4 regions of the Streptomyces sp. NPDC048606 genome follow, and region 1 is predicted to be linked to each of the others. Evidence: riboswitches for the same ligand, from Rfam matches in the RefSeq annotation. Region 1 holds a riboswitch; each other region holds the start of a gene.
The links. A riboswitch is a leader RNA that binds a small molecule or an ion and turns the genes downstream of it on or off. The one in region 1 is predicted to bind cobalamin.
Positions count from the first base shown of each region.

Region 2: linked by a shared signal. The riboswitch ahead of AB0D01_RS17040 (CoA-acylating methylmalonate-semialdehyde dehydrogenase) and the one ahead of cobN (cobaltochelatase subunit CobN) in region 1 are both predicted to bind cobalamin.
Region 3: linked by a shared signal. The riboswitch ahead of AB0D01_RS16985 (ABC transporter substrate-binding protein) and the one ahead of cobN (cobaltochelatase subunit CobN) in region 1 are both predicted to bind cobalamin.
Region 4: linked by a shared signal. The riboswitch ahead of metE (5-methyltetrahydropteroyltriglutamate--homocysteine S-methyltransferase) and the one ahead of cobN (cobaltochelatase subunit CobN) in region 1 are both predicted to bind cobalamin.

Region 1 covers NZ_JBEZIB010000001.1:457,318-464,524, forward strand. Annotated here, with positions in the region: gene AB0D01_RS01850 (UvrD-helicase domain-containing protein) at 1-816, shown strand, start outside; gene cobN (cobaltochelatase subunit CobN) at 890-4,501, opposite strand; cobalamin riboswitch at 4,534-4,691, opposite strand; gene AB0D01_RS01860 (cobalamin biosynthesis protein CobG) at 5,383-6,765, shown strand; gene AB0D01_RS01865 (precorrin-8X methylmutase) at 6,762-7,207, shown strand, end outside.
Region 2 covers NZ_JBEZIB010000013.1:172,416-179,622, forward strand. Annotated here, with positions in the region: gene AB0D01_RS17030 (enoyl-CoA hydratase/isomerase family protein) at 1-270, opposite strand, end outside; gene AB0D01_RS17035 (acyl-CoA dehydrogenase family protein) at 267-1,409, opposite strand; gene AB0D01_RS17040 (CoA-acylating methylmalonate-semialdehyde dehydrogenase) at 1,415-2,914, opposite strand; cobalamin riboswitch at 3,101-3,280, opposite strand; gene AB0D01_RS17045 (cobalamin-binding protein) at 3,334-4,248, shown strand; gene AB0D01_RS17050 (short-chain fatty acyl-CoA regulator family protein) at 4,255-5,655, opposite strand; gene aceA (isocitrate lyase) at 6,036-7,207, shown strand, end outside.
Region 3 covers NZ_JBEZIB010000013.1:155,631-162,837, forward strand. Annotated here, with positions in the region: gene AB0D01_RS16970 (hypothetical protein) at 1-46, opposite strand, end outside; gene AB0D01_RS16975 (hypothetical protein) at 43-576, opposite strand; gene AB0D01_RS16980 (AbfB domain-containing protein) at 657-2,213, opposite strand; cobalamin riboswitch at 2,966-3,103, shown strand; gene AB0D01_RS16985 (ABC transporter substrate-binding protein) at 3,600-4,586, shown strand; gene AB0D01_RS16990 (iron ABC transporter permease) at 4,658-5,686, shown strand; gene AB0D01_RS16995 (ABC transporter ATP-binding protein) at 5,659-6,507, shown strand; gene AB0D01_RS17000 (YcaO-like family protein) at 6,984-7,207, shown strand, end outside.
Region 4 covers NZ_JBEZIB010000013.1:184,862-192,068, forward strand. Annotated here, with positions in the region: gene aceB (malate synthase A) at 1-78, opposite strand, end outside; gene AB0D01_RS17080 (hypothetical protein) at 157-495, opposite strand; gene metE (5-methyltetrahydropteroyltriglutamate--homocysteine S-methyltransferase) at 603-2,927, opposite strand; cobalamin riboswitch at 3,097-3,323, opposite strand; gene AB0D01_RS17090 (short-chain fatty acyl-CoA regulator family protein) at 3,418-4,851, opposite strand; gene AB0D01_RS17095 (MmgE/PrpD family protein) at 5,040-6,560, shown strand; gene prpB (methylisocitrate lyase) at 6,560-7,207, shown strand, end outside.

The sequences.
Region 1 (7,207 bases):
GACGAGTTCCACCTCTTCAGCGACTCGGAGCGCTTCCTCCTGCATTTACTGGCCAGGGACGTGGAGGCCCATCCGCACCTGGTGATGGCGATGGACCCCAGCCAATCGGTCTTCATGCTGCTCACGGGACTCTCCGAGAACGAGATCAGCCGTGGCCCGACCGCCCTGTCGGAGCGCCCGAAGGCCACGTCGATCAACCTCGACGTGGCTCACCGGTTCACCCCTCCGGTCTTCGCCTTCGTGCGTTTCCTGCACAGCGCGATGCCCAACGTGGTGGAGGTGGGGCACGACTGGGTCTACGAGGCCGCGCCGCAGACCGGGACCGCGACCGGTGGGGGCGTCCCGTCGGCGTGGTTCGGTCCGCAGGAGGGACTGCCCGCCGCGGCGGTGGCCGCGGCGTTCGACATCCTCAAGAAGACCTCCAACGACGAGCGCGTCGCGCTCATCGGAGTCGGGAACACCGACCTGGAGGCGATCAAGAAGGCACTCGGAGGAGCCGTGAACGGCCCCTCCTCCGTCGTCACGATCGAAGGCCGGGACGACATCGAGAAGCTCCGCTACTCGCGTCGTGCCCTGATCGTCACTGCCTCCGAGTACGCCGCCGGCCTGCAGTTCTCCCATGTCGTGGTGCTGGGCGGAGCGGGTGGATCCTTCGAGTACGGATCCGGCGCCAGCGCGAAACGAGCCCTGTACTCGCAGTTCTACCTCGCCGCGAGCAGGGCCCAGGAGCACCTCACGGTCTTCGCCCCGGAGGACGGGGAGTTCAGCGACATCGTGAACCGCGGGGTGGAGGCCCAAGTGATCAACCAGCGGTAGCGCGCCGTCACACGCGGACGCCCCCGCGCCTCGGAGGGAGGGGCGGGGGCGTCCGGGGCGGGGCCGCGGGCGGCTATTCCGCCTCGGCCTCCAGGTTGCCCTCGGTGTCCAGGTAGACCTGGCGCAGGGCTTCGAGGACCTGCGGGTCCGGCTTCTCCCACATGCCGCGCGACTCCGCCTCCAGGAGGCGTTCCGCGATGCCGTGCAGGGCCCACGGGTTGGCCTCCTCCAGGAAGGCGCGGTTCGTGGGGTCCAGGACGTAGGTCTCGGTCAGCTTGTCGTACATCCAGTCCGCCACCACGCCCGTCGTGGCGTCATAGCCGAAGAGGTAGTCGACCGTCGCCGCCAGCTCGAAGGCGCCCTTGTAGCCGTGGCGACGCATCGCCTCGATCCACTTCGGGTTGACCACGCGGGCCCGGAAGACGCGGCTGGTCTCCTCGACGAGCGTGCGGGTCTTGACCGTCTCGGGACGGGTCGAGTCACCGATGTAGGCCTCGGGGGCCGTGCCGCGCAGGGCGCGGACGGTGGCCACCATGCCGCCGTGGTACTGGAAGTAGTCGTCCGAGTCGGCGATGTCGTGCTCGCGGGTGTCCGTGTTCTTCGCCGCGACCGTGATCCGCTTGTAGGCGCTCTCCATCTCGTCGCGGGCCGGACGCCCCTCCAGGCCGCGGCCGTAGGCGTAGCCGCCCCAGACCGTGTAGACCTCCGCCAGGTCGGCGTCGGTGCGCCAGTCGCGGGAGTCGATCAGCTGGAGGATGCCGGCCCCGTACGTACCCGGGCGCGAGCCGAAGATGCGGGTGGTGGCGCGGCGCTCGTCGCCGTGGGCGGCCAGGTCCGCCTGGGCGTGGGCCCGGACGAAGTTGTCCCCGGCCGGCTCGTCCAGCGAGGCCGCGAGCCGCACCGCATCGTCCAGCAGGCCGATGACGTGCGGGAACGCGTCACGGAAGAAGCCCGAGATGCGCAGCGTGACGTCGATGCGGGGACGGCCCAGCTCGTCGAGCGGGATCGCCTCGATGCCGGTGACCCGGCGGGAGGCCTCGTCCCAGACCGGGCGCACGCCCAGCAGGGCCAGGGCCTCGGCCACGTCGTCGCCCGCCGTGCGCATCGCGCTCGTGCCCCACAGGGACAGGCCGACGGAGGCCGGCCACTCGCCCTGGTCGGTGCGGTACCGGGTGAGCAGGGACTCGGCCAGGGCCTGGCCCGTCTCCCACGCGAGGCGGGAGGGGACGGCCTTCGGGTCCACCGAGTAGAAGTTGCGGCCGGTCGGCAGGACGTTGACCAGCCCGCGCAGCGGCGAGCCCGACGGGCCGGCCGGCACGAAGCCGCCGTCCAGGGCCGTCAGCACGTGCGCGATCTCGTCCGTCGTGCCGCCCAGGCGCGGGACGACCTCGTGCGCGGCGAAGGTGAGCACCGCCGCCACGTCGGGGCCGTGGTCCGCCGCCACGGAGGCCACCGCGGCCGGGTCCCACCCCGCGTCCTCCATCGCCTGGACGAGACCGCGCGCCGTCTCCTCCACCGCGTCGGCCGAGGTGCGGGTGGCGGCCGACTCGTCGAGGCCGAGGGCCTCGCGCAGACCGGGCAGGGCCGTCGTACCGCCCCAGATCTGACGGGCCCGCAGGATCGCCAGGACCAGGTTGACGCGGGCCTCGCCCGTCGGGGCGCCGCCCAGGACGTGCAGACCGTCACGGATCTGGGCGTCCTTGACCTCGCACAGCCAGCCGTCGACGTGCAGCAGGAAGTCGTCGAAGCCGTCGTCGTCCGGACGCTCCTCCAGACCCAGGTCGTGGTCGAGCTTCGCCGCCTGGATCAGGGTCCAGATCTGCGCCCGGATCGCCGGCAGCTTGGCCGGGTCCATCGCGCTGATCTGCGCGTACTCGTCCAGGTGCTGCTCCAGGCGGGCGATGTCGCCGTACGACTCCGCGCGCGCCATCGGCGGCACCAGGTGGTCGACCAGCGTGGCGTGCACGCGGCGCTTGGCCTGGGTGCCCTCGCCCGGGTCGTTGACCAGGAACGGGTAGACGAGGGGGAGGTCGCCGAGCGCGGCGTCCGGGGCGCAGGCCGCGGACAGGCCCGCGTTCTTGCCCGGCAGCCACTCCAGGTTGCCGTGCTTGCCCAGGTGGATCATCGCGTCGGCGCCGAAGCCGCCGTCCTCGGCCGCCGCCTGGATCCAGCGGTACGCGGCCAGGTAGTGGTGCGACGGCGGCAGGTCCGGGTCGTGGTAGATCGCGATCGGGTTCTCGCCGAAGCCGCGCGGGGGCTGGATCAGGATCAGCAGGTTCCCGCGGCGCAGCGCGGCCAGGACGATGTCGCCCTCGGGGTTCGCGCTGCGGTCCACGAACATGTTGCCCGGGGCCTCGCCCCAGTGCTCCTCGACGCTGCCCCGCAGCTCGGCCGGCAGCTCCGCGAACCACCGCTTGTAGTCGGCGGCCGGGATGCGGACGGGGTTGCGGGCGAGCTGCTCCTCGGTCAGCCAGTCCTGGTCGTGGCCGCCCGCCTCGATCAGGGCGCGGATCAGGTCGTCGCCGTCGCCCGACACCAGCCCGGGGATCTCCTCGACGGGACCGAAGTCGTAGCCGCCGGCGATCAGGGTGCGCAGCAGCTCCACGGCGCTGGCCGGGGTGTCCAGACCCACCGCGTTGCCGATGCGCGAGTGCTTCGTCGGGTACGCGGACAGGACCAGCGCGAGCCGCTTGTCGCGGCGCTCGATGTGGCGCAGGCGGGCGTGGCGCACGGCGATGCCCGCGACGCGGGAGGCGCGCTCGGCGTCGGCGACGTAGGAGGGGAGGCCGTCCTCGTCGATCTCCTTGAAGGAGAACGGGACGGTGATCAGGCGGCCGTCGAACTCCGGGACGGCGACCTGGGTGGCGGCGTCGAGCGGGGACAGGCCCTCGTCGTTCTCCTCCCAGGTGCCGCGCGAACCCGTCAGGCACAGCGCCTGGAGGATCGGCACGCCGAGGCCGGCGAGCGCGCCCGCGTCCCAGGACTCGTCGTCCCCGCCCGCCGAGGCGGTCGCGGGGCGGGTGCCGCCGGCCGCGAGGACCGTGGTGACGACGGCGTCGACGGACTCCAGGGCGCGCAGCAGCTCCGGCTCGGGGGTGCGCAGGGAGGAGACGTAGAGCGGGACGGGCCGGCCGCCCTTCGCCTCGATCGCGTCGCACAGGGCGTGCACGAAGGCGGTGTTGCCGCTCATCTGGTGGGCGCGGTAGTAGAGCACCGCGACCTCGGGGCCCGCGGCGTCGGCCGGCGCGGTGCGCTCCAGCGGACCCCAGGTGGGGGAGGCCGCCGGGGGCTCGAAGCCGTGGCCGGTCAGGAGCACGGTGTCGAAGAGGAAGCGCGCCAGCTGGTCGAGGTTGGCGGGGCCGCCGTGCGCGAGGTAGGCGTGCGCCTCGGCGGCGATGCCGATCGGGACCGTGGAGGCCTCCATCAGCTGGGCGTCCGGGGCCTGTTCGCCGGTGAGGACCACGACGGGACGGGTCTGGTCGGCGGCCAGCAGCAGGTCGAGCCCCTCCTGCCAGGCGCGCAGCCCGCCGAGGAGGCGTACGACGACCAGCTCGACCCCGTCGAGCAGACCGGGCAGGTCGTCGAGGGGGAGCCGGGAGGGGTTCGCGAACCGGTACGGGACGGGGCCGTCCGCGGCGCGGGCGCTGAGCAGATCGGTGTCGGACGTCGACAGCAGCAGGATCATGCGGCGGCAGGCCTTCCTCGGGGTTTCCGCGCCCCGGGCAGTGAGGACAGCGGGAGTTCCTGACTCACCCCGCGGAGCGTTCCGCGGGATTCACAGTGGCGGGACCGCGCCGGAATCTCACCGGGCTTCCTCCCATGTCGCCGTCCTCGGCGATGACGGGCCGAGCGGCCCGTCGGAAGGTCATCTTAGGGGGCCGGGCCCCTGGTCGGCAGTGGGGGTCGGGAGGCGGATCCACGACGGTCCCGCCGCGAAGGCCCTGCCCGCCGGAACGCGGCGCAAACGCCCCGCAGGCCGGTGCCGAGGCTGCCTGCGGCTGCCCGCGGGGCCCGGTGGAGGCGGCGCCGGAAGGGTCCCGGCGGGATCCGGGCCGATGGGCGGGGCCGAACCGCGCGGTGGGACGGCCGGCCGCGGGGGCGGGAACGGGGTGGGGCCGGGGGCCCCGAGGGCGCGGTGGCGGCCGGCGGCGCGGCGCGGTTCGGGCCCGGGCGGGCGCGGGTCCGGGGGTCCTGCTCGGCGCGGGGCGGGAGCGGGGTTCCGCTCGGGGCGGGCGCCCGTGGGGCGCGGTGGGGCGCCGGCCGGGGGTGCGGCGGGGTCAGGGGGCGGGCACGTGCCGGGTGCGGGGTCCGGGTCGGGGCGGACACGGGACCGGGGCTTCGCTCGGCGCGGGGCGGGAGCGGGGCCGTGCCGGGGCCGGGGGAGCTGTGGGCGCGGTGGCGGCCGGGGGCGCGGCGCGGTCCGGGCCCGGGCGGTCGGGACGCGGCGCGGGGTGCGGGAGCGGGGTTCGGGCCGGTGGGTGGGGTGGTGGTGGGTGTCGGGGGGCGCGGGGCCGGGTGGCGACGGCCACAGGTCGGGGCGCCGGATTCGTGGGTATGCTCGCGGCCATGCCCCAGCCCCCCTCCGCCGCACCGCGGGACGAACCCGTCATACGGGACCGCGGTGACGCATGCCCCGGCGCACTGCGCCTGCACGCGGCGGACGACGGGCACCTGGCGCGCGTCCGGATCCCCGGCGGGCTGCTCACCACCGCGCAGGCCCTCGCCCTCGCCCTCGCCGCCGACCGCTTCGGCGACGGCCGGCTGGAACTCACCTCGCGCGGCAACGTCCAACTGCGCGGCCTGCCCGACGGCTGCGGCGCCGGGCTCGCCGAGGTCCTCGACGGGGCCGGGCTGCTGCCCGCCCCGAGCCACGAGCGGGTCCGCAACATCGTCGCCACCCCGCTGTCCGGGCTCTTCGACGACGGCCGCCCCGACGTGGCGCCGTGGGTGCGGGAACTCGACCGGCTGCTGTGCGCGAGCAGCCGGGCCGCCGCCCTGTCCGGCCGGTTCCTGTTCGCCCTCGACGACGGGCGCGGTGACGTCGCCGCCCTGGACCCCGACGTGACGGTGCTCGGCCGGGCGGCGGGCGCCGAGGACGCGACGCACGCCCCCCGCGCGCTGGTGCGCCTCGGCGCCGCCGCCGACGCGGTCAAGGTGGCCGCGGCGGACGCGCCCCGGGCGGCCCTGCTCGCCGCCCTGTACTTCCTGGACGCCGCCGAGGCCGCCGGCACCCGCGCCTGGCGCGTCGCCGAACTCCCCGCCGAACACGCCCCGGACACCGCCCGGTTCACCGAACGGCTGGCCGCCGCCGGGATCGCGGCGACCGCGCCGGTGCACCCGGCGTGGCCGTACGCGCCCCCGCCGAAGCCCTGGGGCGCCCCCGCCGGCAGGTACGGGTCGCTGTGCGTACTGCCCCCGCTCGGCCGGGCGACCTCCGCGCAGTGGCGGATCCTGGCCGAAGCCGCCGCCGACGCCCCCGACACCGACGGCGCCCCCGGCGGGCTGCGGGTCACCCCCTGGCGGAGCGTCGTCGTGCCCCGCGCGGGATCCGGCGCCGCCGCCCGCGTCGAGGCCGCCGGTCTCGTCCTGGCCCCCGACGACCCCTGGGAGTCCGTCACCGCCTGCACGGGGCGCCCCGGTTGCGCCAAGTCCCTCGCGGACGTGCGCGCCGACGCGCTGGACCTCGTACGGGCCGCGCGCGGACCGCTGCCCGTGCACTGGTCGGGCTGCCCGCGCCGCTGCGGCCACCCCCGGGGCACCGCCTGGGTGGACGCGCTCGCCACCCCCGACGGCTACGAACTCTCCGTCCACGGGCGGCGGTTTCCGCACCACCCCGACCTCGCCACGGCCCTCGCGGCCGCACGTGGCACCCCCGCACCCGCCGAGGCGCCGCCCGCCGAAGCGCCACCCACCGAAGCCGCAGCCATCCACGCCGCAGTGAAGAAATGAGCGAGAACACCGTGTTCGAGTACGAGAAGGACGGCGCCGCGATCTACCGCCAGTCCTTTGCCACGATCCGCGCCGAGGCGGACCTCTCCGGGCTGCCCGCCTCGGTCGCCCAGGTCGCGGTGCGCATGATTCACGCCTGCGGTATGACCGACCTCCCCCAGGACCTCGGCTACACCCCCGAGGTCGTCCTGCGCGCCCGCGCCGCCCTGCGCGCAGGCGCCCCGATCCTGTGCGACGTCCAGATGGTCGCCAGCGGGGTCACCCGCAAGCGGCTGCCCGCGGACAACCGGGTCGTCTGCACCCTGTCGGACCCGTCCGTGCCCGAACTCGCCGCGCGGATGGGCACCACCCGCAGCGCCGCGGCCCTCGAAGTCTGGCGCGACCAGGGCCTGTTGGAAGGCTCCGTGATCGCCGTCGGCAACGCCCCGACCGCGCTGTTCCG
Region 2 (7,207 bases), on a different contig from region 1:
GTCGGCCGAGGCGGTGCCTCCCGTACGGGCGTCCTCGTGGATCGCGCGGATGTCGCCGCCCGCGCACAGGCCGCGCTCCCCGGCTCCCCGGATGACGACCACCTCGACGGAGGGGTCGTCCGCCCAGGCCGTGAGTGCCTCCTCGATGCGGAGCACCATGGGGTGGGAGAGGGCGTTGAGGGCCTTCGGGCGGTTGAGGGTGAGGTACGCGGCGCGGCCCTCGGAGTGCAGGAGCACGTGGTCGTGGCCGTCAGGGGTGTCGTGGTTCATCGCAGGGTCTCCGTGAGTCCGCGCGCGACGATGACGCGCATGATCTCGTTGGTTCCTTCCAGGATCTGGTGCACCCGCAGGTCGCGGACGATCTTCTCGATGCCGTACTCGCTGAGGTAGCCGTAGCCGCCGTGGAGTTGGAGGGCGGCGTCGGCGACGGCGTACCCGGTGTCGGTGGCGAACCGCTTGGCCATCGCGCACAGGCGCGGGGCCATCGGATCGCCCGCGTCGAGAGCCTCCGCGGCCTGCCGGACCAGTGCGCGCGCGGCGGCGAGTTCGGTGGCCATGTCGGCCAGGCGGAACTGGAGCGCCTGGGCGTCCAGGAGCCGGGAGCCGAAGGCCTCGCGGGTGGCGAGGTGGGAAAGGCTGCGGTCCAGGGCGCTCTGGGCACCGCCGAGGGAGCAGGCCGCGATCCCGAGCCGGCCGCCGTTGAGGCCGTTCATGGCGATCCGAAAGCCTTCGCCCTCGCCGCCGAGCAGCCGGTCGGCGGGGATCCGCACACCGTCCAGGACCACCTGGCGGGTGGGCTGGGCGTTCCACCCCATCTTGCGCTCGTTCGCGCCGAAGGAGACCCCCGGATCGTCCCGCTCGACGACGAAGGCGGAGATCCCGCCCGGTCCGTCCTCACCCGTCCGGGCCATCACCACGTAGACCCCGGCGGCCCCCGCACCGGAGATGAACTGCTTCACCCCGGTCAGGACGTAGTGGTCGCCCTGCCGTTCGGCGCGGGTGCGCAGGGCGGCGGCGTCGGAGCCCGCGCCCGGCTCGGTCAGGCAGTAGCTTCCCAGGGTCGCGGCGGAGCACAGCCCCGGAAGCCACCGCTCGCGCTGTGAGCGGTCGCCGTACCGGTCGACCATCCAGCCGACCATGTTGTGGATGGAGAGGTAGGCGGCGATGGACGGGCAGCCCGTGGCGAGGGTCTCGAAGACGAGCACCCCGTCGCTGCGGGAGAGGCCCGAACCGCCGTGCTCCTCGCGTACGTACACGCCGCCGAGCCCGAGTGCGGCGGCGCGGCGGATGACGTCGACGGGGAAGTGCTTGTCCTGGTCCCAGGCGACGGCATGGGGGGCCAGTTGCTCCTGGGCGAAGTCGAGGGTGACCTCGGCGAGGGCGAGCTGCTCTTCGGTCATCGTGCTCATCGCGCTCACCCCATCGTCGGGATCGTGAAGCTCGCGCCCTCCTTGACCCCGGAGGGCCAGCGCGAGGTGACGGTCTTGGTGCGGGTGTAGAAACGGATCGAATCCGGGCCGTGCTGGTTCAGGTCGCCGAAGCCGGACTTCTTCCAGCCGCCGAAGGTGTGGTACGCGACGGGCACCGGGATGGGCACGTTGACGCCGACCATGCCGGTGTTGACCCGGCGGGTGAATTCACGGGCGGTGTCCCCGTCCCGGGTGAAGATGGCCACCCCGTTCCCGAACGGGTGCTCGCTCGGCAGGCGCAGGGCCTCCTCGAAGTCGGCGGCCCGTACGACGCACAGCACCGGGCCGAAGATCTCCTCACGGTAGATGCGCATCTGCGGGGAGACCCGGTCGAAGAGGCTGGCCCCGGCGAAGAAGCCGTTCTCGTGGCCGGGAAGGGTGAAGTCGCGCCCGTCGACGAGGAGTTCGGCGCCCTCGTTGACGCCGATGTCGACGTAGCGACGGACCCGCTCGAGGGCGTCCCTGCTGACCAGGGGGCCGAAGTCGGCCTCGGGGTCGTCGGAGCGGCCGATCCTGAGGGTGGCGATGCGTTCCTTCAGCTTGGCGACCAGCGCGTCGGCGGTCTCCTCGCCGACGGGGACGGCGACGGAGATGGCCATGCAGCGTTCGCCGGCGGAACCGTAGCCGGCGCCGATGAGGGCGTCGGCCGCCTGGTCGAGGTCGGCGTCCGGCATCACGATCATGTGGTTCTTGGCGCCGCCGAAGCACTGGGCGCGCTTGCCGTGGGCGGCGGCGGTGGCGTAGATGTGCGCGGCGATCGGGGTGGATCCGACGAAGCCGAGCGCCTGGACGCGGGGGTCCTCCAGAAGGGTGTCGACGGACTCCTTGCCGCCGTTCACCACGTTCAGCACGCCTGCCGGGAGACCGGCTTCCAGGAAGAGTTCGGCGAGGCGCAGCGGTACGGAGGGGTCGCGCTCGGAGGGCTTGAGGATGAAGGAGTTGCCGCAGGCCAGGGCGGGTGCGGCCTGCCACAGCGGGATCATCGCGGGGAAGTTGAACGGTGTGATGCCCGCCACGACCCCGAGGGGGCTGCGCAGCGAGTGTACGTCGATCCCGGTGCCGGCGTTGTCGGTGAACTCGCCCTTGAGCAGGTGCGGGATGCCGGCGGCGAACTCGACCACCTCCAGGCCGCGTTGCAGGTCGCCGTGGGCATCCGCGACGGTTTTGCCGTGCTCGGCGGACAGCAGCCGGGCGAGGTTCTCACGTTCGCCCTCGACGAGCTGGAGGAACCGCAGGAACACGCGGGCGCGCTTCTGCGGGTTCCACTCGCCCCACTCCCGCTGCGCCTCCACGGCGTCGGCGATGGCGTGTTCGGTGTCGGCGCGCCCGGCCAGCGGGACTCGGGCCTGGACGGTGCCGGTGTTGGGGTCGTACACGTCGGCGAAGAGGCCCGACGTTCCGGTGGTGTGCTTGCCGCCGATGAAATGGGTGAGTTCACGGACCATGGGTGCCTGCTCTCGTCAGGTTGGATCCGGGGATGGCACGGCGCGCCGGCGGATCGCGCGGGTGGGGCGCGAGCCGAGCGGAGGCCGTGAGAACTACGAGCGCGCGAAGGGGTCTGCGTGCTCCGCCGGATCACCAGGGTCGTGGGTACAAACCGGTGCCATGCGTGTCTGCTCCATCCTCGTGGACAACACGGAACGTTCCGCGGCCGGTATCCTGACTCCCGGATCACCGTATGCCGCCCGCCTTCCCGACAGACCTCGTCAGTGGCGTGTGGATGGCAGCACACTCCCCGGTCACAGTGGCGGGACCGTGCCGGTTTCGCACCGGGCTTCCCTGCACCGCGGACCTTGTGGCACGAACATATAGTTGGACGTCCTAGTAAGTCCACCCCCACCGCCCGCGCGCCTACAGTCCGTACATGCGCATCGTTTCCCTGCTGCCCGCAGCCACCGACATCGTGGCGGAGCTCGATCTGGCCGCCGACCTGGTCGGACGCACCCACGAATGCGACTGGCCGCCCGAGGCCGTGGCCTCGGTCCCGGTGGTCACCCGGGCGGAGTTCGCCGCCGACGAACTCACCAGCAGGGAGATTTCCGACGCCGTCGGCGGAGCGGCGCACTCGGGTTCCTCGCTCTACACCCTGGACACCGGCGCACTCGCGGCGCTCGCTCCGGACGTCCTGCTCACCCAGGACCTGTGCGACGTCTGCGCCGTCTCCTACGAGGGGGTCTCCGAGGCCGTGCGGGTCCTCGACGCCGGCCCCCGTGTGCTGAGCCTGGAACCGCGCACCTTGGGCGAAGTACTGGACTGCCTGGTGACGGTCGGCGAACTTCTGGGCGTACGGGAACGAGCCGAGGAGCGGCGCGGTGAACTGGCCGCTCGGCTGGCGGAGGTGCGGAGGCTGACGGCCGGCAGGCCCCGGCCCCGGGTGGTGGCGATCGAATGGCTGGACCCGCTGTGGCCCGCGGGGCACTGGGTGCCCGAGCAGATCGCCTGCGCGGGCGGCGAGGCGCTGCTCGCCGCGCCCGGCGAGCACACCAAGCCCATGACCTGGGACTCGGTCCGCGCGGCACGGCCCGATGTCGTCCTCGTCCTCCCGTGCGGATTTCCGCCCGAGCGGACACTGCGGGAGCGGGACCTGCTCACGGGCCTGCCCGGCTGGCGCGATCTGCCCGCTGTGCGGGAGGGTCGGGTCTGGGTGCTGGACGGGCCCGCGTACTTCAACCGGCCGGGGCCCCGCGTCGTCCGCGGCGCCGAGGTCCTCGCCGAGGTCCTGCACGCGGTGCGCGCGGGGGATCCGGTCGCGGCGTCCGAGGCGCGGCGCCTCGTATGAGCGGGATCAGTCCCGGCTGACCGGGTAGGGGACGAAGGTGCTGCTGTTCTCGTCGACGGCGAGTGCGCGGCCGAGCGGCGGGACCGCCCGCTGGGGGCAGTCGAGGCGTTCGCAGAGGCGGCAGCCCATGCCGATGGGGGTGGCCGCGGAGACGTTGTCGAGGTCGAGGCCGTCGGAGTAGACCAGCCGGGAGGCGTGCCGGATCTCGCAGCCGAGGCCGATCGCGAAGGTCTTGCCGGGCTCGCCCCAGCCGCCGCGGTGGCGGGTCACGGCGCGCGCGGTCCACAGGTGGCGCTGCCCGTCGGGCATGGCGGCGACCTGGACGTGGATGCGCCCGGGCGCCGCGAAGGCCTCGTAGACGTTCCACAGGGGGCAGGTGCCGCCGGCGCGGGAGAAGTGGAATCCGGTGGCGGACTGCCGCTTGGACATGTTTCCCGCGCGGTCGACCCGTACGAAGGAGAAGGGCACCCCGCGCAGCCTGGGGCGCTGCAGGGTGCTGAGGCGGTGGCAGACGGTTTCGTACCCGAGTCCGAAGTGGTTGGTGAGCCGCTCGATGTCGTACCGGAAGCCCTCGGCGGCGGTGTGGAAGGCGCCGTACGGGAGGATCAGCGCGGCCGCGAAGTAGTTGGCGATGCCGATGCGGGCCAGGCCGTGGGCGGGGGAGTCCTGCGGGAAGTCCTCGGCCGCCAGCCGGTCCAGCTCCGCCCCGTACTCCAGCAGGGCCAGCTGGGTGGCCATCCGGAACGCCTGCTGGCCCGGCCGAAGCCGCCCGGACAGGTGCAGGACCCGGCTCGCGGGATCGTAGTGGTGCAGCCGGTCCGAATCCGGGGCCAGCCGGACCCGGTGGCGTTCGGAGAGCCTTCGGGTCAGGGCGTGGAGCACGTCGCCAGGGCGGATACCGCTGGCGCGGGCCACCTCCTCGGCCGCCAGGTCCGTGTCGTGGAGGTAGTTCTGCCGCCGGTAGAAGAACTCGCGGATCTCCTCGTGGGGCGAGCGCGGTGCGGCGCCGCCGGCGCCGTCCCTGCCGTCGGCCGTCTCCGCGAGCCGCTCCGCGAGGAGCTGACCGCGTCGGCCGAGGTCCAGCAGCACGGACGCGACGGCCGGCATCCGCTGGGCCAGCTCGGCCAGGTCGGAGGGGGAGACCCGGGCCTCGGCGACCTCTCCGGCGAGCGCCTCGCGCAGGTCGGCCACGAGCCGGCTGGTGTCGCGTTCGGAGAAGAAGCCGGGGTCGACGCCGAAGGCCTCGGTCAGCCGGAGCAGCACCGGGACGGTGAGCGGGCGCGAGTCGTGCTCCATCTGGTTCAGGTAGCTGGGCGAGATGCCGAGGACCCTGGCCAGTTCCGCCTGGCTCATCCGGCGTTCCTCGCGCAGCCTCCGCAGGCGCGCCCCCGCGTACGTCTTGCTCACCCGCACTCCTCGGCCGTCGTCCGCTCGGGTTCAGGGTACGCGTGATCCTGGAGTTGCCAACCTTTGCAAGGTTCGCAAACCGACGCCGGAAGATTTGCAGAACTTGGCAAACGGCACTCCTTGTTGGCACTTGGTGCCAGTGCCAGAGTCGTCCTGCGGCCCGCCGGACCACGGCGGCCGAGACGAACGGTCCGGGCACGATTCACGCCCTGACGTCGGAGATCCCGGCAGTTCGGACTCGGTTGTCCTGCACCATTGCTCCGTTCCACCCCAGTGGGCCGGCGGCCGCAACCCTCAGAAATAGGCACACAGTGCCAGTGTCTCGTCGGTACGGACGAGAGTGTTGGCAGCTCAAGCGACTCATGGAGACGGTGACGGTCATGGCAGAAGTGAAGGCGACCACGGCAGCGGCACAGCAGCTCGAGCAGCGCTGGGCCGCTGACAGCCGGTGGGCGGGCATCGAGCGCACGTACAGCGCGGAGGACGTGGTCCGGCTCTCCGGCAGCGTCCGCGAGGAGCACACCCTGGCCCGGCGCGGCGCCGAGCGGCTGTGGCGCCAGCTCCACGAGCTGGACTACGTCCACGCCCTCGGCGCCCTCACCGGCGGCCAGGCCGTCCAGCAGGTCCGCGCGGGCCTCCAGGCCATCTACCTCTCCGGCTGGCAGGTGGCGGCCGACGCAAACCAGGCCGGGCACACCTACCCCGACCAGAGCCTCTACCCGGTCAACTCCGTTCCCCAGGTGGTCCGTCGGATCAACAACGCCCTGCTGCGCGCCGACCAGATCGCCACCGCCGAGGGCGGCACCGACACGACGGACTGGCTGGCCCCGATCGTCGCGGACGCCGAGGCCGGCTTCGGCGGCCCGCTCAACGCCTTCGAGCTGACCAAGGCCATGATCGCCGCGGGCGCCGCCGGCATCCACTACGAGGACCAGCTCGCCTCCGAGAAGAAGTGCGGCCACCTCGGCGGCAAGGTCCTGGTCCCGACCTCGCAGCACGTCCGCACCCTGAACGCGGCCCGCCTCGCCGCCGACATCGCCGACACCCCGACCCTGATCATCGCCCGTACGGACGCCCTCGCCGCGAACCTGCTGACCAGCGACGTCGACGAGCGCGACGCCCGGTTCACCACGGGCGAGCGCACGGCCGAGGGCTTCTACCGCGTGGAGAACGGCATGGCCCCCGTCATCGCCCGCGGCCTCGCCTACGCCCCGTACGCCGACCTCATCTGGGTGGAGACCGGCACCCCGGACCTCGCCCAGGCCCGTGAGTTCGCCGAGGCCCTCCACGCGGAGTTCCCCGGGAAGATGCTGGCGTACAACTGCTCGCCCTCCTTCAACTGGAAGGCCGCCCTGGACGACGACCAGATCGCCAAGTTCCAGCGCGAACTGGGCGCCATGGGCTACAAGTTCCAGTTCATCACCCTGGCCGGCTTCCACTCCCTCAACCACGGCATGTTCGACCTCGCCCGCGGCTACGCCGACCACGGCATGACCGCGTACGTGGACCTGCAGGAGCGCGAGTTCGCCGCCCAGGCCCAGGGATTCACCGC
Region 3 (7,207 bases), on a different contig from region 1:
CGGCCACCGCCCCGGTCGTGAACCGGACCGGCGCGCGGCCGCTCACCCGGTCACCGGCACGGCTCGAAACACCTGGGTGAACTCGTCCGCCGAGACGGATCCGCAGGTCATGTTGAGCGGCCGTCGGCGCTCCGCGTGCGGCAGCGTCAGACAGCGCTTGGGGGTGCGGGTGGAGAGCCGGACGGTGGGCTGGGTACCTCCCGTGAGCGTCTCGGCCTGCCACTTCTCGTTCGTGAGGTTGTTCACGGCCTTGTCGGCACACCAGTTCAAGGTCACACCGGCAGCGGTCGGCATGTGGCCCAGGCACCGACCGGTGAGCTTGGAGACGACCAGGACGGAGTTCTCGTCCAGGCGCCGGAACTCGAAGCGCTGCGCCTCGCTGTCGGCGTCGCAGGGCGCCGCGAGCAGACCCACGGCCAGGAACGAAGCCCCTTCGGGTTGCAGACACGTTCCCGCGCGGTCGGACCTGAGCTGGTGGTACACGCGGTCCTCGACGGCCTGGGAGGTGGTGGCGCAGGCCATCACGGTGGCGGCCGTGACGCAGGCGGCCAGGACGGATCTCGTCATTCGGGACATGGGTGTCCCCCTTCCGTGTGAGCCGGACGTGCTCCGGCGGGGCGCGATGGACGATCGTGATGTCGGTGGCGCGGTGCCGGTCACGGCGCGAGCGGCGGAGTGATGCGCCAGACCGCGTTGCGCATCATCACGATCGGCGCCGTGACCAACTGCCCCGCGTTGTAGTCGAGGTACTGGTTGGGATCGATCGCTGACTTCCACAGCACGCGGTCGCCGCCGTCGGTGCACCAGGTGGCGCTGTTGCGGAAGTCGGGCGTCCGGTCGTCCACGGCGACCCTCAGCGCACTGCCGGGCCTGCCGCTGAGGTAGTGCCCGGGCTTGGTGGCCGCCTCCAGCGAGTGGCAGCCGGCGCGCCCCGAGAGGGCGGGCACGATGGCCCAGGTGGCTTCCTCGCGGTCGCGCTGCGGACTCCTGGAGTCGATGGGGGTGAGGAATCCGAGCCCGTGGTCGGCGGAGCTGTAGCGCGCGAACCAGCCTTCGACTCCGTTCGCGGGCAGCAGGATCTGCAGGGACTGACGGCGGAACCGTTTCTGGTTCTCCTCCTTGAGGAAGTCGCTGATCCGCTCGTCACCGGCCGCGAGTGCCTTCTTGGCCGCCGCCACGAGGTTCGGGTTCACCCCGGTCTTCTCGGCGGCATCCTGCATCTGCTGGGTCAGGAGTCGGTTGGCGGCCGCGATCTTCTTGCGCCGTGCCTCGTCGTCGCGCTTGTAGGCGGCGTCGGCACCGGTGAGGAGGAAGTCCAGCCAGTCCGCGGGCTTCGGGCTGAGCAGCGCGCGTTGGGCGGCGGAGTGGAGTTCGGAGCCCTTCAGGTCGGCGGGGGCCTGACGCAGCATCTCGCGCAGGAAGTTGTCGTCGCTCACGTCGAGCAGGCCTTGGGTCATCGACACCCGGAACAGCGCGGCCACGTTCTTGCGGGCCGCCTGGTTCTTGCGCAGCTCCGCCTCCTTGCGGTCCCTCTCGGCGATCTCCTCCAACTCGCGCGCCACGTCGCGGCGATGGGCCTCACGCGCGCCGTTGACGATGAACTCGCGCCAGGCCGCCTGGTCCTCGGCGAGTGCCTTCGCGGCGGCGGCGCGGACTTCCGGGCCCGAGGCGGCGTGCCGCAGGACGGCTCGCACGAAGTTGTCGTCGCTGAGCGCCAGCAGCTCCGGGGTGGGGGTGATGCCGATGACGGTGAGCACCTGTTGGCGGGCCAGCCGTGCCACCCGCTCGGCCTCCGCCTTGTCGCGTTCGCGCTGCTGGTCCTGCCGGTTGGCCTCGTGGATGCCGGTGACGACGAACGTGACCAGGTCGGCGGCGACCGCCCCGACCATGGCCCGCTCGGCCGCGGTGCGAACGGACTCCCGTCGCTCACCGGCCTCGCCGGCCTTCCGCCACAGCGCGTGGACGAAGTCGTAGTCGCTCAGGAGCAGTACGTCGGGCGTCGGGTCGAGTCCGACGACGGCCGCCGCGTCGACGCGTTGGGCCTCGGTGGTGCCCACGGCCGTGGCGAACGCCGCCTGTCGTTCCTCGGGCGCCGGCGCCGCGACCACGGACGTCTGAACACCGAGCGCGAGGACCGTGGCGACGGCGGTGGTGCCGATGACGAGGCGGGGGACGACGCCGCCGCGGGCGCCGGAGATCGTGGTTCTTCTCATGGTTCGATGGCTCGCATTCGTAGGGAATGGGCGTGCTCCGGCCCCGGGCGGGAGGCCGGTGGAACAGGGCGTGGAAGGTCTTCGTGAGACACGTCGGCATGCCAAGGACGGCCCTCGACGCGGCATGACGGTTCCGGTGGATGGCCGGGCATGACGGAACGGTGAACGACGGCACCGCCGGTACGCGCGATGCCGGGTGTGTGGAAGATCCGGCCCGCGCGGAACCGGAAAAGTGGAATGCGGAACGCACGCGTGGCGTGCGGAGAAAGCCCCCGTGGTCGTGGTGTGACGCCTCGTTCCGGGGAACGAGGCGTGGGTCGTGCTCTCGTCACGGGAGGGTGGTCAGCCTGCTCCCGGCAGAGCGGTACCGACTGGTCAGGTCGGTGATCATGGACCCTAACAGGACTCCACGGCGACGCAGCGTGAGATTCGGCCCGCGGGCCGGCCCGCGCCCCTCGCCGCAGGAGAGGAGGGAAGGGTTCCCATTTCCTGCGGATGCCCGGTGGGAAGCACAAGGACCCGGGTCGAGCGCATGGTCACTCTCGCCCGACGGACTTCTGGTCGCCGGTGCGTACCGACTCCGTAATCTGTCAGGTCACAGGGGCGGCCCCCGGCGCGGTCGCCGTCAGGACGGTCTCTGGTTTGGATGGGATCGGCCGAAATGGTGATCCGGCACGGTGGGTCCCTCATGAGCGGAAAACTTCCCGAACGCGCTTTCGTCCGGCCGGGTTTGGGTCGTACGATGCGGCTACCCGGTCGAGGCCGGGTGCTGTCGCCATGCCGTGTGATGCGGGGGAAGCCGGTGGGATTCCGGCGCTGACCTGCAACCGTGTGCGCCGCCCGCCAGGGTGTCGTGAGTCGGAATGCCCGCCGCCCGGTCGTATTTCGCTTCCCTCCGTCACGGTCTGCGGCGTGGAGCCCGGGGTCATCCCGCCTTCGCGCCGCGGCGCGCGGGTCGGGAGGTTCGGGCGCGCCCGGACCTCGCCCGCCCGCAAAGGTTTCCCATGTGCTCGCTCCTGGTCCGCCCGGCGACCGCCACCTCCGGCTTCACTGCTGTTCTGTCTCGCAGCTGGGCGTGGCCCTTTGCCCCGGATGTCGATCAGCCGATGACACCGGGCGATGCGGGTGCGCCGATCACCTGACCTACGGCAGGGCCGTGCCGGCGGCTCTCTTTCGGCCCGCGACTTCTCGATCCGACTCACAACCTGCCGTGCATCCGTGCGCCCCTGCCGGTCTCTCCGCGCTGTTGCACAACCCCCGCAGTTGCTGAGAGCTTGCAGGGCGTGGTGGCCGGTATCCCTCCATGCCCACCACGAGGCATCCGCTCCACCCGACTCCATGACGTGCGTTGGCCGTCCGATCAACTGCGGTGAGAGGAAGCACTGGATGAGGACGAAGCGTCGGCTGTCGTTGCTGCTGGCTCTGAGCCTGGCGGTGCCGGTCGCCGGTTGTGGGAGCCCCACGCCGAACAGACCGGCCTCCGGGGGATCGGCGGCCGCGGGGTTTCCGGTCACGGTGTCCAACTGCGGCGTGACGACCACCTACCAGAGGCCTCCGCAACGGGCGGTGTCGCTGAACCAGCACGCGACCGAGGTCATGCTCGCGCTCGGTCTCGAGAAGTCGATGGTGGGCACCGGCTATCTGGACGACGCGATCCTGCCCGACTACCGGGCCGCCTACGGAAGGATCAAGGTCCTGTCCAAGGAGTACCCGTCCGCCGAGGTGCTGCTGGAGGCGGAACCGGACTTCGTCTACGGCGGGTTCGCCACGACCTTCGACGAGAAGGAAGGACGCGGTCGCGAGAACCTGGCCAAGGCCGGCGTCAACACCCGTCTGAACGTCGAGGAGTGCCCCACCGGCCCCGTCACGATGGCCGCGATGGACGAAGAGGTCCGCGGCGTCGCGAAGATCTTCGGCGTGCAGGACCGGGCCGAGGCGCAGGTGAAGAAGCTCCACGGCACCCTGGACGCCGTCGAGGCCAAGCTCACCGGAGTGGAGCCGGTCAAGCTGTTCGTCTACGACAGCGGGGACAAGACCGCCTTCACCGCGGGCGGCAAGGGCATCGGCAACGAGATGATCAAGCGGGCCGGCGGGGTGAACCTGTTCGCCGATGTGGACAAGGCCTTCGGTGACGTGTCGTTCGAGCAGGTCGCCGAACGCGCGCCCGAAGTCATCGTCATCTACGAGTACGGCGACCAGCCGGTCGAGGAGAAGAAGCGGTTCCTGCTGGCCAACCCGGCGCTGAAGGACGTACCGGCGATCAGGAACAAGCGGTTCGCGGTGCTTCCCCTGTCGTCCACCGTGCTCGGCGTGCGGGTGCCGTCGGCCGTGGAGTCCCTGGCCCGCCAGATCCACCCGGACCGCTTCCGGTGACCGATCTCCGGCAGGCGCGGACCGGGGCGTCCGGCGCGGTCGAGGCGTCGGCTTCGGCCGGCGATCCGGGCCTGCGGCGGCGTGGGGCTCCGTACGGCATCGTGCTCGTGGTCCTGGGGTTTCTCGTGATCGCCGCGGCGACGGCCGGTATCGCGGTCGGCTCGATCACCGTGCCCGCCGACCAGGTCTGGTCCATCCTGCTGCACCGGGTCCACCCGGCGCTGGCCGAGCAGACCTGGACGCCGGTGCGGGAGACGATCGTGGTCGATGTGCGGCTGCCCCGGGTGCTGTTGGCCGGGGTGGTGGGCGCGGGCCTGTCCGTGTCCGGGATGGCCCTGCAGGCCCTGGTCCGCAATCCGCTGGCCGACCCGATGCTGCTCGGGGTGTCCTCGGGGGCCTCGGTGGGAGCGGTGGTCGTCCTCGTCTTCAACCTGACGTTCCTCGGCATGTTCTCCGTGCCGGTCGCGGCGTTCGGTGGTGCCCTGGCCGCGCTCGTGGCGGTCTACTTCCTGGCACGGTCCGGGGGGCGGATGACCACCGTCCGTCTGGTGCTCGCGGGCGTGGCGATGGCGGAAGTGCTCTCGGCCGTCGCCAGTTTCGTGGTCGTCACCTCCAGTGAGCCGCAGAAGACCCAGTCGGCGCTGCGGTGGATGCTGGGAGGACTGGCCGGCACGACCTGGACCACGGTGTGGATCCCGGTCGCGGCGGTCCTGATCGGCACGGCGGTGCTGCTGGGCGTCTGCCGCCCGTTGAACCTCCTGCTGGCGGGGGAGGAGGCGGCCGCCTCGCTCGGCCTGGACGTCCACCGCTTCCGCGGGGCGCTGTTCGTGCTCGTGGCGCTGGTGATCGGAACGATCGTCGCCGTGAGCGGCCAGATCGGCTTCGTCGGGCTGATCCTGCCGCACGTGGTGCGTCTGCTGGTCGGCGCCGACCACCGCCGGGCCCTGCCGGCGGCCGCCCTGCTCGGAGCGGCGTTCCTCATGGCCGCCGACCTCGCCGCCCGGACGCTCATGAGCCCGGAGGAGATACCCGTGGGGATCCTCACCGCCCTGGTCGGCGGCCCGTTCTTCCTCTGGCTGATGCGGAGGCGGGCGCAGTGACGGACAGCGGTATGGGGAGCCCCGGCGCGCTCGGCGTCGAAGACGTATCGGTCGTCGTGAGAGGCCGAACGCTCGTGGACCGGGTGTCCCTGCACGTGGCGCCGGGGAAGGTGGTGGGGCTCGTCGGCCCCAACGGCGCCGGGAAGTCGACGTTGTTGCGTACGGTCTACCGGGCCCTGCGGCCCGCTTCGGGCAGGGTGTTGCTCGACGGCGAGGACGTCTGGCGGATACCGCCCAAGCACCTGGCCCGACGCCTGGCCGCAGTCCTGCAGGAGACGGCCGGCGACTTCGCGCTCACTGTCTACGACGTCGTGGCCATGGGGCGGACCCCCCACAAGCGAGCCTTCGCCGGCGACGACGCCGACGACCGCGACATCATCACGGGCGCGCTGGACGAGCTCAACGTCGTCCCTCTGATGCACGCACCCTTCGACCGGCTTTCCGGAGGGGAGAAGCAACGGGTTCTCATCGCCCGCGCCCTGGCCCAGCGCGCGGGCACGATGGTGCTGGACGAGCCCACCAACCACCTCGACCTGCGCCATCAGATGGACGCCCTCCGCCTCGTCCGCCGGCTTGGCGTCACCGCTGTGATCGCCCTGCACGACCTGAATCTCGCCGCCTCCTTCTGCGATCGCATCTGCGTGATGGACGACGGCCGCCTCGTAGCGACCGGAACCCCGCAGGAAGTCGTCACGGCCGATCTGTTGGCCGAGGTCTACCGAGTCGACGCCGACGTCGCACCACACCCCAGGACCGGAATCCCGCAGGTCACTCTGCTGTCCGGAATTCCTCTCCAGGAGAGGAGCGAATTCAAGGGCTGACGCGCTCGCCGTTTCTCTCGGGTCCCCCATCGGAGCGGTGGGGCGTATGTGCAGGGGGAATTCCACGGGTCGATTTGGCGTTCCCGAATTTACTCCGGACTGATTCCGGCGCACGTCTTTTACATCCGTCCTGAATTGCCTGTTGAAATCCCCGGGGCGGCGGCCCTAGCTTTATTGCGACCTACTCGCAACTACACAGGGGTCGCCTCCAAGGGGAGTGGCTCCTGTGTCGACCGAAGGAGGACACCGAGATGGCACACACCGGTTGGGCCGAGCCCGAGGAACAGCAGGGTCTGAAGTCCCACACCCCGGCCGTGGACGCTCCGTTCGAGTGGCGTGAGGACCGCGAGGACGAGCCGACCGAGAGCTGACCGAGCGGCGGGGGACGACATCGCATCGTCGTCCCCCGCCGCGCGCGAACCAGGTCACGGCCACCATCGTGTACCGACCGACGAGCGAACAGGAGTGTGGGCTCCGTGGCAGCACCCGGCCGAACGCCGAAGCCGGTCGACATCGAGACGGCCGCCGGGCCCGCCCCCGGCTCCCCGCTCGGACTGATCGACCGGGTCACGCGAGACCGTCCACGCGTCGAAACGGTTCCGACCTGCGTTTCCTACAGCGCCAGGCTGTCGCCGCGGCCGGAGTTCACCCGCTGGTCCGTCGACGCGGTCACCGGGGGCGCCGCGCTCGGCGACCACGA
Region 4 (7,207 bases), on a different contig from region 1:
AGTGAGGATCTCGCCGTGACGGTCGCCCGGCGGGCCGAGGACCTTGACGCGGCGGGTCGGTGTGTGAGTGGGGGACATGCTGTTCTTCTCCGAATGTGGCCGCGTGCGCGGTGCCCGTGGGCCGACGGTGCCACACGCGACCGGGGCGGTGGCCGCTCATTGCCGCCGGGCGCGGGCGGGACGGTGGCGGATCTGCCCGACGACCCCGGCTGCGTGCCGGAGGAGTTCGGGTGCCGATGCGAGCAGGGGGGTCAGGGGACGTCCCGATCCACCGGTCGCGCGGCGGGATCCGCCGTGGTCGAAGGACTCGAGGGCGGCGACCAGCTCCGACAGGAATTCGGTCGTGTCTCTCAGCGTGTCGCTCACCACGCGCAGCCGGGCCCCCAGCCCGCCCACCTGACGGCGCATGGCGATCAGGCCGGCGTACTCCTTCGGTGTCAGGACCACCATGGGCCGCCCGTCCACCATGATCTGCCCGGGAATGCGCCTCGCCACCTGAGCCCTTCCGTCGCCGGGTACCCGGTCGGGCGGAACGCGCCGCTCTTGTCCGGGGGTGGGCGGTGCGGGCCGGACGCCTCGGCGTCCGGCCCGCACCGTATGCGTCAGCCGTTCTCGGCCGTCAGCTCCGCACGGACCTCGTGGGCGGCCGCGACCAGGTTCTCCAGCGAAGCGCGGGTCTCGGTCCAGCCGCGGGTCTTCAGGCCGCAGTCGGGGTTGACCCACAGCCGCTCGGCGGGGATGGCCTGCAGCCCCTTGCGCAGCAGTCCGGCCGCCTCCGCGGTGCTCGGGACGCGCGGGGAGTGGATGTCCCAGACGCCCGGCCCCGCCTCACGGGGGTAGCCGTGCTCGGCCAGTTCACCGGCCACCTGCATGTGGGAGCGGGTGGCTTCCAGGCTGATGACGTCGGCATCGAGGTCGTCGATGGCCTGGACGATGTCGCCGAACTCGGCGTAGCACATGTGGGTGTGGATCTGGGTGTCGGGCCGCACGCCGCTGGTGCTGAGCCGGAACGACTCGGTGGCCCAGGCGAGGTAGGCCGCGTGGTCGGCGGCCCGCAGCGGCAGGGTCTCGCGCAGGGCCGGCTCGTCGACCTGGATGACCGAAGTGCCAGCGGCCTCCAGGTCGTTCACCTCGTCGCGCAGGGCGAGCGCCACCTGGCGGGCGGTCTCGCCGAGCGGCTGGTCGTCGCGGACGAAGGACCAGGCGAGCATGGTGACCGGCCCGGTCAGCATGCCCTTGACCGGCTTGGACGTCTGGGCCTGGGCGAACGTGGTCCAGCGGACCGTCATCGGCTCGGGCCGGGAGATGTCGCCGGCCAGGACCGGCGGGCGCACGTAGCGGGTGCCGTAGGACTGCACCCAGCCGTGCTGCGTGGCGACGTACCCGGTCAGCTGCTCGGCGAAGTACTGCACCATGTCGTTGCGCTCGGGCTCGCCGTGCACCAGCACGTCGATGCCGGTCTTCTCCTGGAAGGAGATCACCTCGCGGATCTCGTTCTCGATCCGCTCCTCGTACCCGGCCGCGTCGATCCGGCCGGCCCGCAGGTCGGCGCGGGCCACGCGCAGCTCGTCGGTCTGCGGGAACGAGCCGATCGTGGTCGTCGGCAGGACCGGCAGGCCGAGGTGGGCGCGCTGGGCGGCGGTGCGCCGGTCGTAGGGCTGGGAGCGGCGGCCGTCCGCGTCGGTGATCGCGGCGGTGCGGGCGCGCACGGCCGGATCGTGGGTGATGGCTGAGCCGGCGCGGGAGGCCAGGTCGGCGCGGTTGGCGGCCAGTTCGGCGGCGATGGTGTCGGTGCCCTGGGAGAGGCCGCGGGCCAGGGTCGCGATCTCGGCGGCCTTCTGGCGGGCGAAGGCCAGCCAGCGCCGGATCTGCGGGTCGACGTCGCGTTCGGCGGAGGCGTCCAGGGGCACGTGGAGCAGGGAGCTCGAGGCGGCCACGTCGACGCGGTCGGCCAGGCCGAGCAGGGTGCCCAGGGTGGCGAGGGACTTCTGGTAGTCGTTGATCCAGATGTTGCGGCCGTTGACCACGCCCGCGACCAGGCGCTTGCCCGGCAGCCCGCCGACGGCGGCGAGGGCGTCCAGGTTCGCGGCGGCCGAGTCGGTGAAGTCGAGGGCCAGGCCCTCCACCGGGGCGGCCGCGAGGACCTGCAGGGCGTCTCCCAGCCGGTCGAAGTAGGAGGCGACCAGCAGCTTCGGCCGGTCGGTGGCCGTGCCCAGCTCGCGGTAGGTACGCGTAGCGGCGTTCAGTTCGGCCGGGGTGCGGTCCTGTACGAGCGCCGGCTCGTCGATCTGCACCCACTCCGCCCCGGCGGCCCGCAGGTCGGAGAGGACCTCGGCGTACACCGGCAGGAGTCGGTCGAGCAGGGTCAGCGGCTCGAAGTCGGCGGCCACGCCGGGCGCCGGCTTGGCCAGCAGCAGGTACGTCACCGGGCCGACCAGCACCGGACGGGGGGTGTGGCCGAGGGCCAGGGCTTCCTTCAGCTCGGCGACCTGCTTGGCGGAGTCGGCGGTGAAGACGGTGTCGGGGCCGAGTTCGGGAACCAGGTAGTGGTAGTTGGTGTCAAACCACTTGGTCATTTCGAGCGGGGCGACGTCCTGGGTGCCGCGGGCCATCGCGAAGTATCCGTCGAGGGCGTCGGCGGCGACCGCACCGCGGTGCCGCTCGGGGACAGCGCCGACCATGACGCTGGTGTCCAGCACGTGGTCGTAGTACGAGAAATCACCGGTGGGCACCTCGTGGATGCCGGCCTCGGTCAGCTGCTGCCAGTTGGAACGGCGAAGGTCGGCGGCGGTCTGGCGCAGGGCGTCGGCGGTGACGCGGCCCTTCCAGTAGCCCTCGATGGCCTTCTTCAGTTCGCGGTTCTGCCCCTGGCGGGGGTAGCCGTACACGGTGGCTCGTGCTGCCGCGGCTGCGGGCTTCGCTGTCACGGAACTCTCCTTCGCGAGATGTGTCCAGGAACATTCCGAATGACGGGACGCGGACGCGAAGGGAGAACAGGACGCACGGGCCTCGCCGCGGGAGAACACACCGCAGGTGCCGCTCGTCTTGTACGCCGACCCGCCCACGAGGTCACCGGAATGGCCGCACACGGAATACGTCCGCGTGCGGGCAACGGGCAGGTCTTCGGACTCGCGGGCACGCCTGCCGGTCTCCCGGCGGGCACCTACTGGCCGTCGCTTCCCAGGACCGTTGTCCGGTCCCAGTGCGTATGACGGCGGTCGTTCCCGCTCACCGCTGCGGGGCAGTCCCGGATTCCCACCGGGTTCCCTCTTACGACGCATCCCGCCTGGCGGACGGGGCGAACCAGCTGCACGCGCCACACTAGGGCGGCCGATGGCTTCCATGCGAGCCGTGTCCGCCATTCGGACTGTGGAATGAGACGCTCCGAAATGTGGTGTCGACGGTGATCGCCGGTGATCAGGGTTCTCTGACCACTGGATAGGGCACGTAGGTGCGCCGGTCGGGGTCGACTGCGAGGCTCCCGCCGGCGGGCGGCCGGGCGCGCTGGGCGCAGTCCTGGCGTTCGCAGATCCGGCAGCCGAGCCCGATGGGGGTGGTGGCGCGCGGGTCGTGCAGGGCGATGCCCTCGGCATACACGAGGCGCGGTGCGTGGCGGAGTTCGCAGCCGAGGGCGATGGCGAAGTCGGCACGGGGCGCATGATGGCCGAAGCCGCCGCGGGTGACGGTGCGGGCGATCCAGAAGTATTTTTTCCCGTCGGGCATCTCGGCGACCTGGGTGAGGATGCGGCCGGGGGCGGAGAAGGCCTCGTAGACGGTCCACAGCGGGCAGGTGCCGCCGAGGCGGGAGAAGTGGAAGTCGGTCGCGGACTGGCGTTTTGAGATGTTGCCCGCGCGGTCCGCGCGGAGGAAGGAGAACGGCACCCCCCGGTGCCCGGTGCGCTGGAGCGTGCTGAGGCGGTGGCAGACGGTTTCGAAGCCCACGCCGAAGAGCGCCTGGAGCAGTTCGATGTCGTAGCGGACCTTCTCGGCCGCCGCGTGGAAGGCGGTGTACGGCATGAGGACCGCGCCGGCGAAGTAGTTGGCCAGCCCGATCCTGGCCAGGCCTTCGGCCTGGGGCGATGCGAGGCCCGCGGACGCGACCAGCTCTTCCAGCAGTGGTCCGTGCTCCAGCAGCGCCAGCTGCGTGGCCAGCTGGAAGGCGCGCTGGGCCTCGCTGAGCCAGGGGGACAGCAGGAGAAGGCCGCTTCCGGGATCGAACCGCCGTGCGTCGGCGGATCGTTCCGGTCCGGCCTGGAGGACCCGGATGCCGTGCCGGTCGGAGAGGTGGGCGGTGAGCGCGTCGGCGGCGCGGCCGATCCGGCCGAGGTCGAGGGCCGCGGCGGTCCGTTCGGCCTCCGTCTCCAGCGGGGCGAAGTGGTTGTGGTGGGCGTAGAAGAAGTCACGTACCTCGTCGTGGGGTTCGGCGGGCAGAAGGCCGGCGGTGTCCTCGGGGGAGACCAGTGCGGCGACCCGCTCCGAGGCGCCGCGGTAGCGCTGGTGGAGGGCGACCAGGGCTCGGGCCACCTCGGGGTGGTCGCGCGCCACGTCCGCGATCTCCTCCGGTGGTACCGATCCGGTGCCGCAGGCCTCGTCGCCGAGAGCCGTGCGCAGGTCGGTGGCCAGTCGTTCCTCGCCGGCTTCGGAGAAGAACTCGGGGTCGACCCCGAACACCATCGCGATTCGCAACAGCACCGGAGCGGTCAGCGGGCGCTGGTTGTGCTCGATCTGGTTGAGGTAGCTGGTGGACAGCCCCAGGGCGCGGGCCAGCTCTACCTGGTTCATGCCCCGCTCGCGGCGCAGCCTGCGCAGTTTCGCGTGGGCGAAGATCTTCGGTCCGGCGAGACGCCCCATGCCGATCAGGATCCCTTCCGCTCTCTCTTCCGTGTGAAGGTAGCATCCGCAGCTTTCGCAAGATTCGCAGATTCGCAGGTTTCGCATGTTCGGATTCCGCAATTTGGCACCCTCGTGCGGTACCGATAGCTGGGGAAGACTCGCTGGCGTACGACACGCACCGCACACAGAACACCGCGAGGAGTCCCGTGATCGACCACCAGGTACGCGTCCACCCCAGCGCCGACCAACTGCCCCGTGAGGAGCAGCTCGCCTGGAAGCTGGCCGTTGTCGCCACCGGCACCCAGGACGCGCCGGACCTCGACCCCGAGGCCTCGGAGATGGTCGTCAACCGGATCATCGACAACGCGTCCGTCGCCATCGCATCCCTGCGCCGCCGCCCCGTCGCCGTGGCCCGGGCGCAGGCACTCGGCCACCGGTCCGCCACGGGTGCCTGCGTTTTCGGGGTGGCGGAGGGAACCAGGGTCTCCCCGGAGTGGGCGGCCTGGGCCAACGGCACGGCCGTCCGCGAGCTGGACTTCCACGACACCTACCTCGCCGCCGACTACTCCCACCCCGGCGACAACATCCCGCCGCTGCTGGCCGTGGCCCAGCGCACCGGCCGCACCGGTGCCGACCTGCTGCGCGGCATCACCGCCGCCTACGAGATCCACGTCGCCCTCGTGAAGGGCATCTGCCTGCACGCCCACCGGATCGACCACGTCGCCCACCTGAGCGCGGCGACCGCCGGCGGTATCGGTGCGATGCTGCGGCTGGACACCGAGACCGTCCACCAGGCCATCCAGCAGGCCGTGCACACCACGACCGCGACCCGGCAGTCCCGCAAGGGAGAGATCTCCAGCTGGAAGGCCTTCGCCCCGGCGTTCGCCGGGAAGGTCGCGATCGAGGCGGTGGACCGGGCCATGCGCGGCGAGGGATCCCCGTCGCCCATCTACGAGGGGGAGGACGGCTTCCTCGCCTGGATGCTGGACGGGCCCGAGGCCTCTTACACCGTGTCGCTGCCCGAACCCGGCGAGGCGCGCCGCGCGATCCTCGACACGTACACCAAGGAACACTCCGCCGAGTACCAGGCGCAGGCGATCATCGACCTCGCCCGAGCCCTGCGTGAGAAGGCCGGACCGCTGGAGAAGGTCCGCTCGATCGTCCTGCACACGAGCCACCACACCCACCACGTGATCGGCTCCGGCTCCGGCGACCCGCAGAAGTACGACCCCACCGCCAGCCGCGAGACCCTCGACCACTCGGTGCCGTACATCTTCGCCGTGGCACTGGAGGACGGAGGCTGGCACCACGAGCGCTCCTACGCCCCCGAGCGCGCCCAGCGCCCGGAGACGGTCGAGCTGTGGCAGAAGATCTCCACCGTCGAGGACCCGGAGTGGACCCGCCGCTACCACGACCCCGACCCCGCCCGTCGGGCCTTCGGCGGCCGCGCGGTCATCACGCTGGCCGACGGCACCGTCATCGAGGACGAACTCGCCGTCGCCGACGCCCACCCGGCCGGAGCCCGCCCCTTCGGCCGTCCCGGCTACGAGGCGAAGTTCCGCACCCTGACCGAGGGCATCGTCACCGCCGAAGCGCAGGAGCACTTCCTGCGGACGGCTTCCAGGCTCGCCGAAATCGGCACGACCGACCTGACCGGACTCTTCCCGGCCGTCGACACGAACGTCGTCGCCGCGTACGACGCGACCCTCCCGAAGGGCCTGTTCTGATGCTGCACACGCACACCACCCCCGCCTCCCGGCGGCGCCGGTTCCGCGAACAGCTCGCCTCCGGGAGCCTCCTGCGGATCCCCGGTGCCATCAACCCTTACAGCGCCCGGCTCATCCAGGAGCACGGATTCGACGCCGCCTACCTCTCCGGCGCGGTCCTCGCCGCCGACCTCGGCCTGCCCGACATCGGCCTGACCACCTCCACCGAGATCGCGGCCCGCGCGCAGCAGGTGGTCCGCGTCACCGACCTGCCCGTCCTCATCGACGCGGACACCGGCTTCGGCGAGCCGATGAACGCCGCCCGCACCCTGCAGCTCATGGAGGACGCGGGTCTGGCCGGACTCCACCTGGAGGACCAGGTCAACCCGAAACGGTGCGGCCACCTCGACGGCAAGACCGTCGTACCGCGCGAGGACATGGTCCGCAGGCTCCGTGCCGTCGTCGACGCCCGCCGCGACCCGGACTTCCTGCTCATGGCCCGCACCGACGCCCGCGCCGTCGAAGGACTTCCGGCGGCGATCGACCGGGCGAAGGCGTACGTGGACGCCGGCGCGGACGCGATCTTCCCCGAGGCCCTCGCCGACGAGGCCGAGTTCGAGGCGTTCCGCAAGGCCTTGGACGTTCCCCTGCTCGCCAACATGACGGAG